One region of the Rhizobium sp. BT04 genome, then DNA from elsewhere that is predicted to be linked to it. Evidence: predicted binding sites of a transcription regulator. Region 1 holds the regulator's gene; each other region holds the start of a gene.
The links. Region 1 encodes LexA, which represses DNA repair genes until DNA is damaged. Its sites were predicted from a motif close to TGTTCNNNNTGTGTTCNG; they were not measured.
Positions count from the first base shown of each region.

Region 1 (4,246 bases):
GCTGGCCGAGGAAGCCGATCATGGCCGTCTGCTGCTGTTCTCGCCGGTCTTCCTCGGCGCCGGCTCGGCCGTCTGGTTTCTCGCCGCATCGGATTTTCCCCTCGTTGCATCGCTGCTTTGCCTGCTGGTGCCGGCGGCCGCGGTTTTCCTGACCGGCCGCAGCCGGCCGGCATTGCGGGCGACGTTCGCTGCGCTTGCACTTTTCGCCTGCGGCATGCTCTCGGCTGAGTTCGAGAGCTGGCGGGCTTCGACCGTCATCCTCGATTCATCCGTGACGACGACGGTGACGGGCCGTGTCGAACGGCGGGAAGGCGACGGCCGCGGGCGCTGGCGCTACATTCTTGCCGTCGCGGGCACGGAGGCGCCGGAGTTGAAGCGGCCGCCGGGACGCATAACCGCAATCGTCCGTGGCGCCGACGCGCCTTTCGAGATCGGCGACATTATCACCGGCAGGGCACGGCTGACGCCACCGGCAGGCCCCGCACTTCCTGCGCTCAACGACTTCTCATTCGGTGCTTATTTCGATGGCATCGGCGCCAATGGTTTCTTCTATGGCGCGCCTGAGAAAGTCGACGTGCAGGCAGGCCCGCAGGCTGCCAGGTCGACGTCGGACGCTCTGCTCGAATGGCTCTACCGGCTGCGCAGCGGCATCGGCGACCGCATACGATCGATCCTGCCCGGCGACACGGGCGCTTTTGCCGCTGCTCTGGTGACGGATGAGCGGCGCGCCATCTCGAATGCGACGACGGAGGCGCTGCGCCAGTCCGGCCTTGCCCATATCGTTGCGATCTCGGGCCTCAATATGGCGTTGTCGGCCGGCATCTTCTTCGTCGGTTTCCGGATGCTGCTCAGCCTCTTTCCCGGCGTCGCCCAGGCCTATCCGACCAAGAAGATCGCCGCCGCCGGCGCGCTCATCGCCGTCACCGCCTATTTCCTGATCTCCGGTTTCGGGGTCTCGGCCGAACGCGCCTTTATCATGATGGCCATCATGCTGGTTGCCGTGTTCTTCGATCGGCCATCGATCAGCCTGCGCAATGTCGTTCTCTCCGCGTTGGTCATCATCGCCATTTCACCCTCCGAAGTCTTGGGCCCGAGCTTTCAAATGTCCTTTGCCGCGACATTGGCTTTGGTATCGGGTTATCAGCTGTGGAAGGATCGGCGTGTCCGGGAAAACGCCTTGCTGAAACTGCCGATCGTCAGGCCGGTGGTCGCCGTCGCCGGTTTCTTCGGCGGCGTCTTTCTGACCTCGCTGATCGGCGGTTTTTCCACCGCGCTGTTTTCGATCGAGCATTTTCATCGCCTGACCGCTTACGGCCTGCCGGCAAACCTCGCGACGATGCCGATCATTTCCTTCATCGTCATGCCGGCCGGGCTGCTGGCGATGTTGCTCATGCCTTTCGGTCTGGACGCTCCCCTCTGGGAGGTGGTCGGATTCGGCCTCGATCTGGTGATTGCGGTCGCCAAGACGGTGTCCGGCTGGGGCGGTGATATCGGCATCGGCCGCTTGCCCGCCTGGTATTTCGCTGTTGCCGTGGCAGGCTTTCTGCTGCTGACGCTGCTGCGCACCCGGCTGCGCCATGTCGGCACATCGATCATATCAGTCGCGACTCTTATCCTGCTGCTTCTGCCGGTTCCCCGGCCGCCGGACCTGGTGATTTCGGAGGATGGTAGTCTGGTTGCGGTCGTCGCGGTCGCGGCGATCGCTTCCAACCGTGAAAACCCGCCGGATTTCATCTTCGACCAGTGGCAGCGAGCGCTGGTCCTGCCGACGCATGCAGCGCCGAAGATGCTGGATGGTCCCGCTATCCCGCCGGAAGGAGAAGACCGCCGCGTCAGGCTCTCCCGCGATCAGCAGAACGAAGCGAGGACGGCGATGCAGGCGGCGGCCGCGGGCGGCGACGCAAACCGTTTTTCCTGCGTCAAGAAGGCCTGGTGCACATCAAGGCTCGGCAATGGCCATATCGTCACCGTCATCGACAATGCCGCCTATCTCGGTCCGGCCTGCGATGCGGCCGATATCGTCGTGACATCGGTCCGCCTGCGTTTCAACAGCTGCCGCTCTGGTGGGACGCTCTTTACCGGCGAGACGCTGCGCAGGACAGGCTCCGTGGAGTTGCGCTTCACCGATGCCGGCCTGGAGGTCGTGAGCGCATTCGAGACCCTGTCGCGGCCATGGATGCGCCATCGCGCCTATGACTGGCGCAGCAACAGTTTTGCCGAATCCGGCCTGTCTGGTGTCAGTGATAGCGGCGAATGAGGCCGACGAGCTTGCCCTGTACCTTGACGCGGTCCGGCCCGAAGATCCGGGTCTCGTATGCCGGGTTGGCGGCCTCCAGCGCGATCGAGGCGCCTTTGCGGCGGAAGCGCTTCAGCGTCGCTTCCTCGTCATCGACGAGGGCAACGACGATGTCGCCGGGACTTGCGGTGCTGCCGTTGCGGATGATCACGGTGTCGCCGTCGAAGATGCCGGCATCGATCATCGAATCGCCCTTGACCTCGAGCGCATAATGTTCACCGGAGCCGAGCATGTCGGCGGGAACGACGATGTCGTGGGTATTGTTCTGGATCGCCGAGATCGGCACGCCGGCGGCGATCCGGCCCATAACAGGCACGGAGACCGAGTTGCCGTTATCGGCGACAGGTTTGGCAGGAGCGGGAGCGGCGACCGGCTGGGGCTTGCCGAGGCTGCCTTCGATGACGCTCGGCGAAAAGCCCCGCCGTGGCTGGATGCTGGGGCTGTAGGCCTCCGGAAGCTTGATGACCTCGAGTGCCCGGGCCCGGTTCGGTAGGCGGCGAATGAAGCCGCGTTCTTCGAGCGCTGTAATCAGGCGATGAATGCCGGACTTCGAGGCAAGATCGAGGGCATCCTTCATTTCGTCGAAAGACGGCGGAACGCCGGACTCCTTCATGCGCTCATGAATGAAAAGGAGAAGCTCCTGTTGTTTGCGCGTGAGCATCGACGTCAGACCCCTGATTGAAACAAATCCAGAACAGACACTATATGTTCCATATGTGTTCCGCAAGTGGCTAAATTTCCGTAAAACTTGCCGCCAACTCGTTGAGATTTTTATTTTCGTTCGCCGGATTGGCGGACAAGTCTTGCCTTGGGTGGCACTCTCACACATCTCTGCTTTGCCACGAGAGGGGATATCATGAACGCGCATTCCGCCAAACCGCATCCGCTGGATCACGTCGTGCTGCCCGTCGTCAATATCGATCTGGCGCGCGAAAGGCTCGGCAAGCTCGGCTTTACCGTTGCCGCCGAGGCGCGCCATCCCTTCGGAACGGAAAATGCCTGCGTCTTTTTTGCCGACAAGACCTATCTGGAGCCGCTCGGGGTTGCGAGCATCGCCGAGAGCGAGACGTCGGCGCGGCAAGGCAATGTCTTCACCGCCCGCAACCAGGCTTTCCGTTTCCGCTGCGGCGAGGAGGGGCTTTCGGCAATCGTCTTCGCCACCGAAGATTCTGCCCGTGATCATAAGAATTTCGCCAGCAAGGGATCGAGCGCCGGCGAGATGCTGGAGTTCAGCCGGCCGATGATGATGCCGGATGGTTCCGAGAGCGTCGGCAGCTTCAAATTGGCTTTCGCCAGCGATCTGCGGGCGCCTGATTTCTTCCTCTTCACCTGTCAGCGCATCAACCCGCTCCCGGCTGACCGTGGTGCGCTGGAGAAACATGCCAATGGCGTCATCGGCATAACCGAGGTTGCGCTTTGCGCGCCTGATGCCGCCGCATTCGGCGCCTTCGTCAGCCTCGTCGCGGCGCAGCCGGCAATCGAGAAAACCGGTTTCGGCGTCAATATCGCCGCGTCGAATGCGAGAATCAGCCTGATGACGCCGGAAGGGCTGGAGGCCTATTTCGAGATCGCCGTCTCATCCGCCGACCGCGGCCTGCGCGGCCGGGCAATCCTCTTTGCTGTCGCCGATCTTGCCGTGACAGAAGCGCATTTGGCTGCTAACGGAGTGACGTATACGCGCAAGAACAATCGCATTCTGGTGAAGCCCGCGCCCGGGCAGGGCACGCTCTTCGCCTTCGAGGAAACACGATGAGCACCGATACGAATTCCGAAGTCAAGATCGGCGAAGGCCAGGGCCAGGTCACCTTTTCAAATGCCGGCCGCCTGTCGCTGATTGCCGGCCCCTGCCAGATGGAGAGCCGCGACCACGCCTTCATGGTCGCCGGCACGCTGAAGGAGCTTTGCGAAAAGCTCGGCATCGGCCTCGTCTATAAGAGCTCGTTCGACAAG
Region 1 covers NZ_CP125652.1:488,330-492,575, forward strand. Annotated here, with positions in the region: gene QMO82_RS10945 (ComEC/Rec2 family competence protein) at 1-2,257, shown strand, start outside; gene lexA (transcriptional repressor LexA) at 2,238-2,957, opposite strand; gene QMO82_RS10955 (VOC family protein) at 3,153-4,049, shown strand; gene kdsA (3-deoxy-8-phosphooctulonate synthase) at 4,046-4,246, shown strand, end outside.

Region 2 (4,246 bases), 2.3 Mb from region 1:
CGAATTCGAGCGCGAGCGCTTTCTGCGACGCAGCCTGAACCGCCTTGGCATCCGGTCCGTCCGTTCCCGCCACCGGCGTGAAACGGAATCCGCTCAATTGCCCTACATGATGTCCTTCAACGAAGACATCGCCATTCACACTGATTTCAGCTTCCAGCATCGCATTCTCTCTCAGGCGCTTCATGAGCACAGATGTCCTGCGATCAACAAAGCGTTTCGTCAACCTCTCATGTAACGCATCGGACAATCGATCTTCGATTTCCCGCGTCTTTTCCTGCCAATGTGTCGGATCGGCAAGCCAACCAGGCCGATTCGAAACGTAGGTCCAGGTCCTTATCTGCGCGATTCGCGCCGAAAGCGTGTCAATTTCCCCATCTGTCCGATCGGAGCGATGAACCTGCTCCGCGAGAAACTGCTCGTTCACCGTGCCATAGCGGACGAGATCGGAAAAGAGGGTGGAGATAAGATCGGCATGTTGTGCCGGGGTGATACGCCGATAGTCGGGAAGCGCGCAAGCCTCCCAGAGTTTTTCGACGCGGGCCGGCCTGTCGGCAAGACCGATGATCTCGGGATAGCGCGACAGCTGCTCCAGCGCCTGCTGGTCGACCGCAGGCAGCGCCCGCGTCAGACCCGGTACGCGCGGCCCTGCCTCGAGGCTTGTCCGCAAGGATTGAATCGAGGAGAAGTCCATCTCGGTCGTGCGCCACTGCAAAACCTTGACGTTGTCGAATTCGTGCCCCTCGATGCGCTGCACCAGCTCCTCGTCGAAGGGCGAGACCTGTCCGGTGACGCCGAAGGTCCCGTCGCGCACGTGCCGACCAGCGCGCCCGGCAATCTGGCCGAGTTCGCCCGGATTGAGATTGCGGAACTGGTAACCGTCGAATTTCCGGTCCTGGGCGAAGGCGACGTGATCGACATCGAGGTTGAGGCCCATGCCGATCGCATCGGTCGCCACCAGATATTCGACATCGCCCGCCTGATAAAGCGCCACCTGCGAGTTGCGGGTGCGTGGGCTCAGCGCCCCGAGCACGACCGCCGCGCCGCCGCGCTGCCGGCGGATGAGCTCGGCGATGGCATAGACCTCGTCGGCCGAGAAGGCGACAATGGCCGAGCGCTGCGGCAGCCGGGTGATCTTCTTCTGCCCGGCATAAAACAGATGCGAAAGCCGCGGCCGCTCGACGATCGTGATGCCGGGCAGGAGCTGCTGCAGGATCGGCTGCATCGTCGCCGCGCCGAGCAGCAGCGTTTCCTCGCGGCCGCGAAGATGCAGGATGCGGTCGGTGAAGATATGGCCGCGCTCAAGATCGCCGGCGAGCTGCACCTCGTCGATCGCGACGAAGGCGGCCTTGGTCTCGCGCGGCATCGCCTCGACGGTGCAGACCGAAAAACGCGCATTCGGCGGCGAAATCTTTTCCTCACCGGTGACCAGCGCCACATTCTGCGCCCCGACCTTCTCCACCACCCGCGTATAGACCTCGCGCGCCAGCAGCCTGAGCGGCAGGCCGATCACGCCGGTCCCGTGCGCGACCATGCGCTCGATAGCATAATGGGTCTTGCCGGTATTGGTCGGCCCGAGCACCGCGGTCACACCGCGTCCACTCAGAATCATCGGCTGCGAAGTCAGAATCATCGGTCCATGCAAATGAGGCGGGCACCCCAGAAAAATCTCGGCTTCTCGATGGAAGCCAGAGAACACATGGACAGCTGCCGCCGCAAACGCAAGGGCAGATTTCAAAATGCAGCGACGAATACGACCTTTGCGAGTCTCGCGGAACATTCGAATATGCGATTCGGAACAGCCTGAGAACGAATCAGCGACGAATCGCTGACTCCCGGCGATTCAGCTTTTGTTCACGGCTAAGTATTGATTTTGAATCACTTTTTCCCACTAGATGCTGAATCGCGGGACTCTCTCCTCTTCGCATGTTCGCGGTCGTAATCGGCGATTTCAGCGCGGACTTCAGCAGGCGAAAATCCGCCCGGAAATTAACCTCTCGACCAAAGCCGGAACGAATCGGAGACGAATCGCTGACTCCGCTATTTTCGCCTTTCGTTCACGCCCATATCTGGTGGCGTTATCAGCTCGGTGCGCTAGATGCGGACGGGCGGCTGATCGCTTCGCCTCGCCTTCTCGCAAGCCCATTAATCTTTTGGAAGCCGGATTCAGACGGCGTTAGGACAAGGCGGCAGGATTGGCGCGCCGATCAAATACGGAACGAATCGCTGACGAATCGGCGACATCGCGACTTTCCCTCTTTGTTCACCGCAACATATTGTATTTAAAGACCTTTTTAACCATACTGAAAATTTTGGGGGATGACCGAACTTAAAGCGCGAATCAAATCTCGTCACATTTCCGCCATGTAACCGGGAACAAAAATCGCCAATGCGTGTTTCCAGTCCATCCAAATTGCGGATGAAATGAAGGAAACACACCATGCTTGGCACCATACTACTTGTTATCCTCATTCTGCTCTTGATCGGAGCCCTGCCGAATTGGGGTTATAGCCGTGGCTGGGGCTATGGACCTTCCGGCGGTTTGGGGCTAGTTCTCGTAATTATCATTATCCTTGTACTAATGGGCCGCATCTAAAGGCCAATAACCTGGGGAGTTACGACATGATGAAGAAGATCGTTCTTATTGGTGCCCTCGTCGGCGCCCTGGCATCCTGCACAGCGACCGAACAAGGTACGGCCATCGGCGCCGGCACCGGTGCGGTCATCGGCGGTGTCGTCACCAACAGCTGGGGTGGTGCCGCCGTCGGCGCCGTTGCCGGCGGTTTGACCGGCGCTCTCATCGGCCATTCGGTCGAACGCCGCGGCTACTGCGTCTATCGCGACCGCTACGGCCGCCGCTACGAGGCGCGTTGCCGCTACTGATCGGCAGAAGCATATCGGACTCCCAACGGGCGCTTCTGCGCCCGTTTTTATTTGCCGGCGGCATCCGTCAACAAGACGTTGACAATTGGTCGTGAAAGTCAAATCTACCGCCGCCAAACGGCAGGCACATATTCCTCTCGTCAGCGCAACGGGCAGGCGGAGCCGCCCGGCGCACCTGAAAGGAAACGCTTCCATGACCCAGATTTCCTGAATTCCCTCGTCACCGTTCTCATCGCGTCGGCTTGCCTGACGACTGCGATATTAGCCCTCGGCAGCGAAGATCGCTCGATGCGGAAAGTACCGGCCAGGATTCGGACGAACACCGACCACCGCTCTTGATCCAGCAAATGAAATGAGGCGCGTCCTGCAGACGCGCCTCGCTTTTAAACTGCGTGTAATCCGTAGTGTGGCTTAGGCGAAGAACTGCCCGCCATTGGCCGTCAGCGTCGAACCGGTGATGAAGCCGGCATCGTCGGAGGCGAGGAAGGTGACGCAACGCGCGATCTCTTCCGGCTCGCCGAGACGGCCGACGGGAATCTGCGGAATGATGCGTTCGTTCAGCACCTTCTCCGGCACGGCCAGCACCATTTCCGTTCCGATATAACCGGGGCAGATCGCGTTGACGGTGATATTCTTGGCCGCCCCTTCCTGGGCCAGCGCCTTGGTGAAGCCGAGATCGCCCGCCTTGGCGGCCGAATAGTTCACCTGACCCATCTGACCTTTCTGGCCGTTGATCGACGAAATATTGACGATGCGGCCGAAGCTGCGGTCGCGCATGCCGGTCCAGACCTGATGCGTCATGTTGAACAGGCCGGTGAGGTTGGTATTGATCACGTCGTGCCACTGCTGCGGCGTCATTTTATGGAACATCGCATCACGGGTGATGCCGGCATTGTTGACGAGGATTTCGACCGGGCCGATCTCGCTTTCGATCCTGGCGATCCCCTCGCCGCAGGCGGCGTAGTCCGAAACGTCCCATTTGAACACCGGAACCCCTGTGGCCTCGTGAAAGGCCCTGGCCTTCTCGTCGTTGCCGGCATAGCTGGCGGCAACCCTATATCCGGCATTTTTCAGCGCTACGGAAATCGCCGCGCCGATGCCGCGTGTCCCCCCGGTGACCAGAGCCACTCTGCTCATGTTCCACTCCCCTGTTGTTTTTTGCCCACCTCTTGGTGGGCTTTTCAATCAATGACGGATCGTACTGCTCAAAGCGCCTCGAAGCACATGGCGACACCCATGCCGCCGCCGATGCAAAGCGTGGCCAGGCCCTTCTTGGCGCCGCGGCGCTTCATTTCGAACAGCAGCGTATTGAGAACGCGGGCGCCGGAGGCGCCGATCGGATGGCCGATCGCAATCGCTCCGCCGT
Region 2 covers NZ_CP125652.1:2,835,093-2,839,338, forward strand. Annotated here, with positions in the region: gene QMO82_RS22245 (helicase-related protein) at 1-1,630, opposite strand, end outside; gene QMO82_RS22250 (DUF3309 family protein) at 2,438-2,593, shown strand; gene QMO82_RS22255 (YMGG-like glycine zipper-containing protein) at 2,620-2,880, shown strand; gene QMO82_RS22260 (beta-ketoacyl-ACP reductase) at 3,292-4,017, opposite strand; gene QMO82_RS22265 (acetyl-CoA C-acetyltransferase) at 4,086-4,246, opposite strand, start outside.
Region 2: a site for LexA is predicted at 1,792-1,809, ahead of QMO82_RS22245 (helicase-related protein). Genes of this name have one in related genera too.

Region 3 (4,246 bases), 2.1 Mb from region 1:
GCAACGGTTCGCGTCGCCTATCACGGTTCAGCGCCCTACATCTGTTCTCCAAGCGGCTTCGGACAGAAGTCGCGCTGCTTTGCACGCCCCTCAATCTGAAGCAACAGGACCACTGCATAATTCCTTCAATCGGAATCTGTCCGCAAATCATGCAGCAATTCAAAGGGCTACAACGTGCTTCGCGCGCCTGAAAAGAGGCGCGGCGCTGCAGATCAATTGCGCCACCGGCCGGACATGTCGTCATCGCCGGCCGGATGCTCGTTGAAGAAACGGGATGCCGCCTCCGTGCGGTTTCGTACGTTCATCTTCTTGTAGATGTTGCGGACATGAACCTTCACCGTGTTTTCGGAAAGATGCAGCTTGTCGGCGATGATCTTGTTTTGCGTGCCCTTGCAGATGAGGTCCAGGATCTGGACCTCCCGGGTGGTCAAAGCGGAGATGCTGTCGCGTCTCAACTTCAGCGCATTGGTGCGCGCCGCATCGACCGACTTCGTCTGATAGAGCGAGGGCTCCAGCTGGGCGTTCTTGTTGGTCAGGCGATTGAGCAGCGCTGACGGAAAATGTTCGCCGCCCTTCATCAGCAGATCCACCGCGGCCATGAAGACATCGAGCCGCAGGTTGAGCGGCAGGACGCCGTCGATGATCCTTGCCTCGACCAGCCGGCTGACATAGGGCTCGAGCATGTCGATCGCTTCGACGACCAGTCCGACAGAGGTTTCCGGGTGGTTTTCTCGGGCAGCCTGCAGCGCCTCATGAAGCTCCGGCGCAGGTATATGATAGAATAAGACGAGCTTCATATCGCCGCTGTCCTTTTCCAACATCGGCTTTGTGCTCGTTATGCTTGACACTTCACAATTCGGAAATTTCTTCGCCAGCGCTTCTACCATGCATTCTGAAAACAGATCCGCCTTGGCGACCACCAGTATAGTATTTCCTGACGAACCCAACTTCCCTCCCTGGTCCGCATTCTCCATTCCTGAGCCTGTCATGAACATATTCGCCTCCCCTAGCGTTACACTTTACTCAAACGTGGAGCGATGGCGGGTATTAAATAGTATGAAATGCCGGCCCCTGATGTCACCGCTTTATTTTTTAGACATTTCTTAATTATGTTAATACGGATTGAGAAGGAAGGAAATGGCCCAAAGTGATTAGTTTTAGCGGGCAAAAAACGATAATATACAAAGCGTTGGTTGCATTTTTACTGTGATTGATACTTCAAGGTTATATTTGCTCTCACTATAGATGAGCGCTTGATGTAATATTTCAGTACAGATTGTTATATTTTCGGCATGCGTCAAGTGTCGGATATGAGACAGGCGATCGTCGAAAGACACCGCTCAACCCAGCGGCGAATGCAGGAGGCTCTGGGTTCTCGTGGCTCGGCCACGCCCCACCGAAGAGGTCTCGACCTAGCACCGACAGGAGGCTAGCCGGATGCGGCCGATATGCCTTAGCCCGAATTGATATCTATCGCATCCGCAATTTTTCCAGCAATCTGTGATCGTCTCCCAAGTGGCGACGTGGAAAAGCTATGTATCTGTGTGCGTTTTTGATACATGACCTCCATTTAGGGCAACTCAACGAAAAGAACGCCTGAATACTCCTTATCCGCTCCAGGATGAGGAGGTGGATTTGTGCGGCCTTGTACTGAGTACGTACGTTCCCAATACCATCGATTTGATCCAACAAATCGCGATCAAGCTGCAGATGACTGGTATCGAATACATCTGCCGATGTTAACCGCATCGGAGCGAGCGCGAGCAAAATCCCATTTGAGATGAGAGGGATTTCGAAAAGCTGCTCCGGTTTTTTTCTGGAGAGACTGCATGTCCGACGACCATAAGCCCGACCCGAAATCCCCGGGCGACGAAATCGAAATCACGAAGGTCGGGGCGCTGGCCGACGGTTTTGCCAACAGCGCTGTCAACTCCACTGAAGTCGACGACGGCTCGACCGGTTATGTCGGCGTCGCCAACGGCGATAATCGCGACAATACCGACAACAGCGTCGATGTGGACGTCAAGGCCGACATCGATGTGTCTGCCAATAACGGCGACAACCGCGACAACGACTACGACTGGAGCTACAAGTCCGACGACGATACGAGCACCAAGACCACGACGATCACCGATACCAAAAACGATTACGACTGGAGCTATGACAGCAAGTCGTACAGCGACAACGACATCGACATCAAGACGATCACCGACACCGATACCAAGACCATCACGGATACCGATACCAAGACAATTTCCGACAGCAATAATACGTCAGAGAGCTTCAACAAGACGGACACCGATTTCGCCGTCATCGAGGACGTTAAGGACTTCGACAACCTCGGCGTTGCCGGCCATGACCTTACCTTCAACCTCGGCGACGACTTCTCTTTCACACTCGACGTCGACAACATCCTCAACAATTCGCTGAGCGGCGCAGGCAACGACAGCGGTTTCAGCGCCGTCCAGGCGAACCATCTGGCTGACCAGGATAGTGCCTGGAACATCAAGATGGAGAACGAAGGCGCCCAGAACCACCTGAATGCCAATGCCGGCACCGCCGACAGCGCAGAAGGCATGGAGATGGACGGCAGGGGCTGGGATCTCAAGGCCGGCGACGACGCCACAGGATCGAGCGCGGCCGATGCTTCGGCAATCCTTGCCAATTCCGGCTTCCACCTCGAACTCGTTCAGGGCGCGAACCTGCTCAGCAACACGGTCGACTCCAGCGTCATCGGCGGCAATTCTCATGTCTCCGACGTCGGCGAGGATACCAGCACCTGACACTGACCTCCAACGACCAAGAGGAACTGCACCGGCTCCAGTCGGTGCAGTTTGACTGCTTGAAAACGGTTTGACGACCACACCACGGCTCCCGACGGGAGCCCCTCCAAGGCCGATCGTCATTTCGAATGGGAGGGCCGAACCATGCATATCGAGAAGATTTCGGAAATCATTGCCCACTTCATCGGTCTCTTCGAGATGACCACGGAAGAGATGAGGGCGCGCACCAAATATGCCGAAGGCGCAGGACCGGGCGAAGACGGGCCGGCTCTGCCGGATCAGGACGCTTTTACCGCGGGCTTCTCGTCCCATCTCCTGCTCAAGGACTACGATCCCGGCATCATCTACAAAAGCGGCAGTTACGATATCGAATATGGTCCGGCGCACCATTTGGGCCGCGTCTTCGAAGAGAGTCTCGAGAAGCTTGCGGCGATTGCGGCAAGGGACATACGGTTACCGCATTTCGGTGAGGCGACTGATATCGTGCTGTCGGATGAGCCGGAGCTGAACGTCTTTGCCGGGCCGGGTTCGGGGATCAGCCATGTCCTCCAGGTCAACGTCCTTTACGACGACGACTATCTCGATATGACAGACGGCATCCACGCTCCCCGGGACACGGCTTTCGTCATCGAGCGGCTGGCGGAGTTCAGTACCAAGGCCGAAGTCTTCACGCCGTTTTCGGACCTCCAGCGAATCGATACCTATGATGACGCGCTGAAGATCGCCCAGGATCTCGAAAACTATATCCAGAATGCCCAGAATACCGAGGACAGCGGGGACACCGAGGATACCGAGGACAGTGGAGCAACCTCGCCCAGCGCCGACGCCACGCATAGTTTCATCCGCGTCGATCCCGAGATCAACAGCATCTGCGTCAACGGCAAGGTCGAGGCCGAGATACCCGTCCTCGATGACTTCCTGCCCGACCGCGGTCTCGCCAAGATCCCCGAGGAACCCGACGACAGCAATTCATCCGTCGGGCAGACCGAGCCGAGCGGCAACAGCCTCGATGTAACGGCCGGTGCGAACGTCGTCGTCAACGTCGCCGCGGTGATCAACACCGGCGTCATCGCCTCGGTCACCGCCGTCATGGGCGACTACCACCAGATCGACGCGGTTTCCCAATCCTTTGTCTACAGCGATAACGACGAGATCGACGCGGCGCTGCGCTCATCGGGCCATTCGGCCGAGGAGGCGGGCACGATCGCCAAGAATATCGCCGTCTTCCAACAAAGCACCTTCGATACGTCGAGCCGTGCCGAAATCGATGCTGCCGATCCGACCTTCCCGACCAGCTGGCGCGTCAGTGTCATCGATGGCGATGTCTCCTTCGTACAGTGGGTCGAGCAGTATCATTTCGTCAGCGACAACGACACGATGACGGTCACCACCTCGGGATCCGAAACCACGGTTCTGACGGGCGGCAATACCTCCATCAACTTCTCCTCCTTTTTCGGGATGGG
Region 3 covers NZ_CP125652.1:3,096,377-3,100,622, reverse strand. Annotated here, with positions in the region: gene QMO82_RS23300 (hypothetical protein) at 1-99, shown strand, start outside; gene QMO82_RS23295 (response regulator transcription factor) at 213-995, opposite strand; gene QMO82_RS23290 (fibrinogen-binding protein) at 1,830-2,783, shown strand; gene QMO82_RS23285 (hypothetical protein) at 2,928-4,246, shown strand, end outside.
Region 3: a site for LexA is predicted at 1,802-1,819, ahead of QMO82_RS23290 (fibrinogen-binding protein). Genes of this name have one in related genera too.

Region 4 (4,246 bases), 1.5 Mb from region 1:
GACCGATAAAAATTCCTCATGGCCTGCGTGCGCACGCAAGCTGACATTTCGCCTCATCAGCAACCAACGATTCACCATTGTTGACCGTGAAAATCACGCTAGAATAGCGATCATGGCGGCGCCTCCCCGGAGGAATAGAGGCGCTGCACCGTTGTTTCTGTCGACAATCGTGGAGGAGCATCGATGGCAACTGAAAGATGGAACAGTCCGGTGACGGTCGGTTTCGAAGGTGCCAGCGCGCGAACGGTCAACGGCCCGTTCGATGCGTTGAAGTGCCTGGCGGATTTCTGGCCGAACGCACGCGGACTTCGTTACATCAAGGCCCGCAGCACCTGCCGGGCAGCACTCGACGGGCGCAAGAGCGTGGAAGAAGCGAGAGCTGAATTCCTGGCGGCGGCCGAAGAAGCGAAGCTGAAGCTGCATTGAACCTGCGCATAATCCTTTCCGAAAATCGATTCCGATTTTCCGGGTTATGCATTGCACTTCGCTGAGGATATCGACCATTCCCGGCGTTTCGGTAAAGGAAACGTGCCGGAACGGGGCAATGCTTTCATTTTGCTTAACCCTGCATCGAACTCGTGGCGGGTTTTGGTGCAACGGGCGTTGCGCCTGATACAGCTGTCTTCATAGAAGATGTTCAGCCATCATGATGATGGTCAGAGGCTCGTACCCTCTGCGGAAACGCAAGGCGAGCCTCGTCCGAGCAAGCCCTTCCTGTTTTCAGTTTTCAGCAGCCCGCGCCGCCCTCATTCTCCACCTCGACATAACCGACGCCGATGATCGTACCGTCTGCCGCGCGGATGAAGGAGGGGAGGTAGTGAGGCTCTGCCGGCTGGCAGGCGACGGTGCCGGTATATTCGTTGAGGGCGATCTGGTCCTTCGGCAAAGCGGAATAATTCGTGCCGGTTTCCAGCGAGGCATAGGCGGAGCCGGCAAGGACACCGCCTGTTATCAAGGTCATTGCCGAGAGGCGAAGAAGCGGCTGCATTAGGATCTCCAGCGTTCAGGTCCGGCCTTTCAACCCGCGGGATGGTATTTTGGTTCCCTTCATGCGTTGCAAAGACATGAGGGCGCGGGACCGGCTAGTGTCGCAGCAAGCGACTGTGCACATAGCCTCGTCCGACGATGTTCTCGGCGATCTCGACCGCCCGCTCGACATCACCACGCCTGTGCACGAAGCCTTCCAGGACGACATAGGCGCCCGATATGCTGACGGTGATTTCTCCCGCTTCGATATCGCCGGTCGCATGAAGGGCGCTTTCCACCGAGGCGCGCGTCGCCGCATCGCTGTGGCCCTGCCGGCCGGGCTCCTCATGGTCGGTGAATGCTGGAAACCCGAGCACCGTGACCGTCTCCTGATGTTGGTAGATGCAGGTTAACGCCGTGCGGGACGTTTCGTTGCAGCCGGGCGGATAGCCCTTGGCGGAAGAGGCTGCGATTTCCATATCTGGCTACAGTCGAAAGAGGGATGACGACGATGAAAGCGCTTCTATCAGCCTTGTTGACCGGGGCCTTGCTTGCCGGCTGTTCCTCGGCAGACAGGCCGGCGCTGGAACCCATTCCCGGCAGCATCACCTATGGCGGCCAGCCGCGGACGAAGCTGACCAAATCGCCGGTCGGCAGCGCCGTCCACCACCAATTCTACAACGGGACGGGCCAGCGGGTGGAGGAAACCTATATTCTTCAGCCCGATCGCAGCCTGAAACTGGTGCGGCGCGTAATCGGCCCGGATTTCCCCGATTGAGACTCGCTCGACGCAGCGCGGCGCTTGACAGCGGCTGAAATCGCGAACATTCAAGGAACATCTAATCTTTCCCCAGTGATTCTGCGGGAGCCCGACCGGACGGCTGGATGTATCTCGAAAAGCTCAATCCCCAGCAGCGCATGGCCGTCGAGCATGGCACGCTCACCGACGGCAGCCATATTGCCGGGCCGCTGCTGGTCATTGCCGGCGCCGGCTCCGGCAAGACGAATACGCTGGCGCATCGGGTCGCGCATCTGATCGTCAAGGGCGCCGATCCCCGCCGCATCCTGCTGATGACCTTCTCACGCCGGGCAGCCGCCGAGATGGCGCGCCGCGTCGAGCGCATCTGCCGGGATGTTCTCGGCGCCAATGCCGGCATCATGGCGGATGCACTGTCCTGGTCCGGCACCTTTCACGGCATCGGCGCGCGGCTGCTGCGCGATTATGCGCAGCAGATCGGCCTCGATCCTGACTTTACCATCCACGACCGCGAAGACAGCGCCGACCTGATGAACCTCATCCGGCACGACCTCGGCTTCTCCAAGACGGAAAGCCGGTTTCCGGCCAAAGGCACCTGCCTTGCGATCTATTCCCGAGCGGTGAATTCGGAGACCGCGCTCGATCAGGTGCTGCGCGATGCCTTTCCCTGGTGCGCGACATGGGAGAAACAGCTGCGCGAGCTTTTCGCCTGTTATGTCGAGGCCAAGCAGAGCCAGAACGTGCTCGATTACGACGACCTGCTGCTCTATTGGGCGCAGATGGTCGGCGAGACTGTCATTGCCGAGGATATCGGCAGCCGCTTCGACCATGTGCTGGTCGACGAATATCAGGACACCAACCGGCTGCAGGCCTCGATCCTCATGGCGCTGAAGCCGCAAGGCCAGGGGCTGACCGTCGTCGGCGACGATGCCCAATCGATCTATTCCTTCCGCGCCGCGACGGTGCGCAATATCCTCGATTTTCCCGCTGCCTTCAGCCCGGTCGCTGATATCGTCACGCTCGACCGCAATTACCGCTCGACGCAGCCGATCCTGGCGGCTGCCAACGCCGTCATCGATCTCGCCTCGGAACGCTTCACCAAGAATCTCTGGACCGAGCGGCAATCATCGGAGCGGCCGCGCCTGGTGACGGTGCGCGACGAGACCGAGCAGGCGCGATATGTCGCCGACATGGTGCTCGACAACCGCGAGGAAGGCTTGAAGCTCAAGCAGCAGGCGGTGCTGTTCCGCGCCTCGCATCACAGCGGCCCGCTGGAGGTCGAATTGACCCGACGCAACATTCCCTTCGTCAAATTCGGCGGGCTGAAGTTCCTCGACAGCGCACATGTCAAGGACATGCTGGCTGCGCTGCGCTTCGCCCAGAACCCGCGCGACCGAGTGGCGGGCTTCCGGCTGATGCAGATCCTGCCGGGCGTCGGGCCGTCGACGGCACAGAAGGCGCTCGACCTGATGGCTGAGGATGCGAGCCCGCTATCGGCGCTCGCCGAAATGCCGGCGCCGCCGCGCTCCGGCGAGGACTGGACTGTTTTCGTTGCCATGCTGCAGGAGATGAAATCCGGCAAGGCCGGCTGGCCGGCGGAGATCGGCCTGGCGCGGCAATGGTACGCGCCGCATCTGGAACGGCTGCATGAGGACGCCGCGACGCGGCAAGCCGATCTGCTGCAGCTCGAGCAGATCGCCGGCGGTTATGCCTCGCGCGAACGTTTTCTCACCGAACTCACCCTCGATCCGCCGGATGCGACCAGCGACCAGGCGGGCGTGCCGCTTCTCGACGAGGACTATCTCATCCTGTCGACCATCCATTCCGCCAAGGGCCAGGAATGGACGCGGGTCTTCATGCTGAACGTCGTCGACGGCTGCATTCCCAGCGATCTGGCCGTCGGCGCCACCGCCGAAATCGAGGAGGAACGCCGGCTGCTCTATGTCGCGATGACGCGAGCGAGAGACGGCCTCGATCTGGTCGTGCCGCAACGCTTCTTCACCTACGGCCAGAATTCGCAGGGCGACCGGCATGTCTATGCCTCACGTAGCCGCTTCATCCCGGCGACGCTGCTGCAGTTCTTCGAGGCCTGCAGCTGGCCGCAGGTGAAATCGGAGACCGCCGCGCAAGCGCAGGCGCGGCAGGTGCGCATCGATGTCGGCGCCCGTATGCGCGGCATGTGGCGATAGGCTGGAACAGTTCAGAGCGAAAGCGGCGGCTCGGCCGGTTTCAGGAAATGCTCGATTGTCGCCGCCCCGACGGCCTCGACTGAGGCGGGCGACCATTTCGGATTGCGGTCCTTGTCGATGACGGCGGCACGGATGCCTTCGAAGAAATCGGGATTATCAAGCATCTGCAGGCAGGCGCCGAGTTCGCGGCCGAGGCATTCGGCAAGCGAGGCGCTGCGGCGGCCGGCCCTGAGCAGCCGCAAAGCGAGCTTCAGGCTGGTCGGAGACCGCGTCAGCAGCACCCGGCGCGTCTCGGCGGCGAAATCGCCCTTCTCCTCGGCGAGTGCTGCCAGGA
Region 4 covers NZ_CP125652.1:3,653,576-3,657,821, reverse strand. Annotated here, with positions in the region: gene QMO82_RS26075 (DUF982 domain-containing protein) at 184-426, shown strand; gene QMO82_RS26070 (hypothetical protein) at 728-988, opposite strand; gene QMO82_RS26065 (BON domain-containing protein) at 1,083-1,343, opposite strand; gene QMO82_RS26060 (hypothetical protein) at 1,469-1,744, shown strand; gene QMO82_RS26055 (ATP-dependent helicase) at 1,852-3,912, shown strand; gene QMO82_RS26050 (enoyl-CoA hydratase/isomerase family protein) at 3,924-4,246, opposite strand, start outside.
Region 4: a site for LexA is predicted at 1,787-1,804, ahead of QMO82_RS26055 (ATP-dependent helicase). Genes of this name have one in related genera too.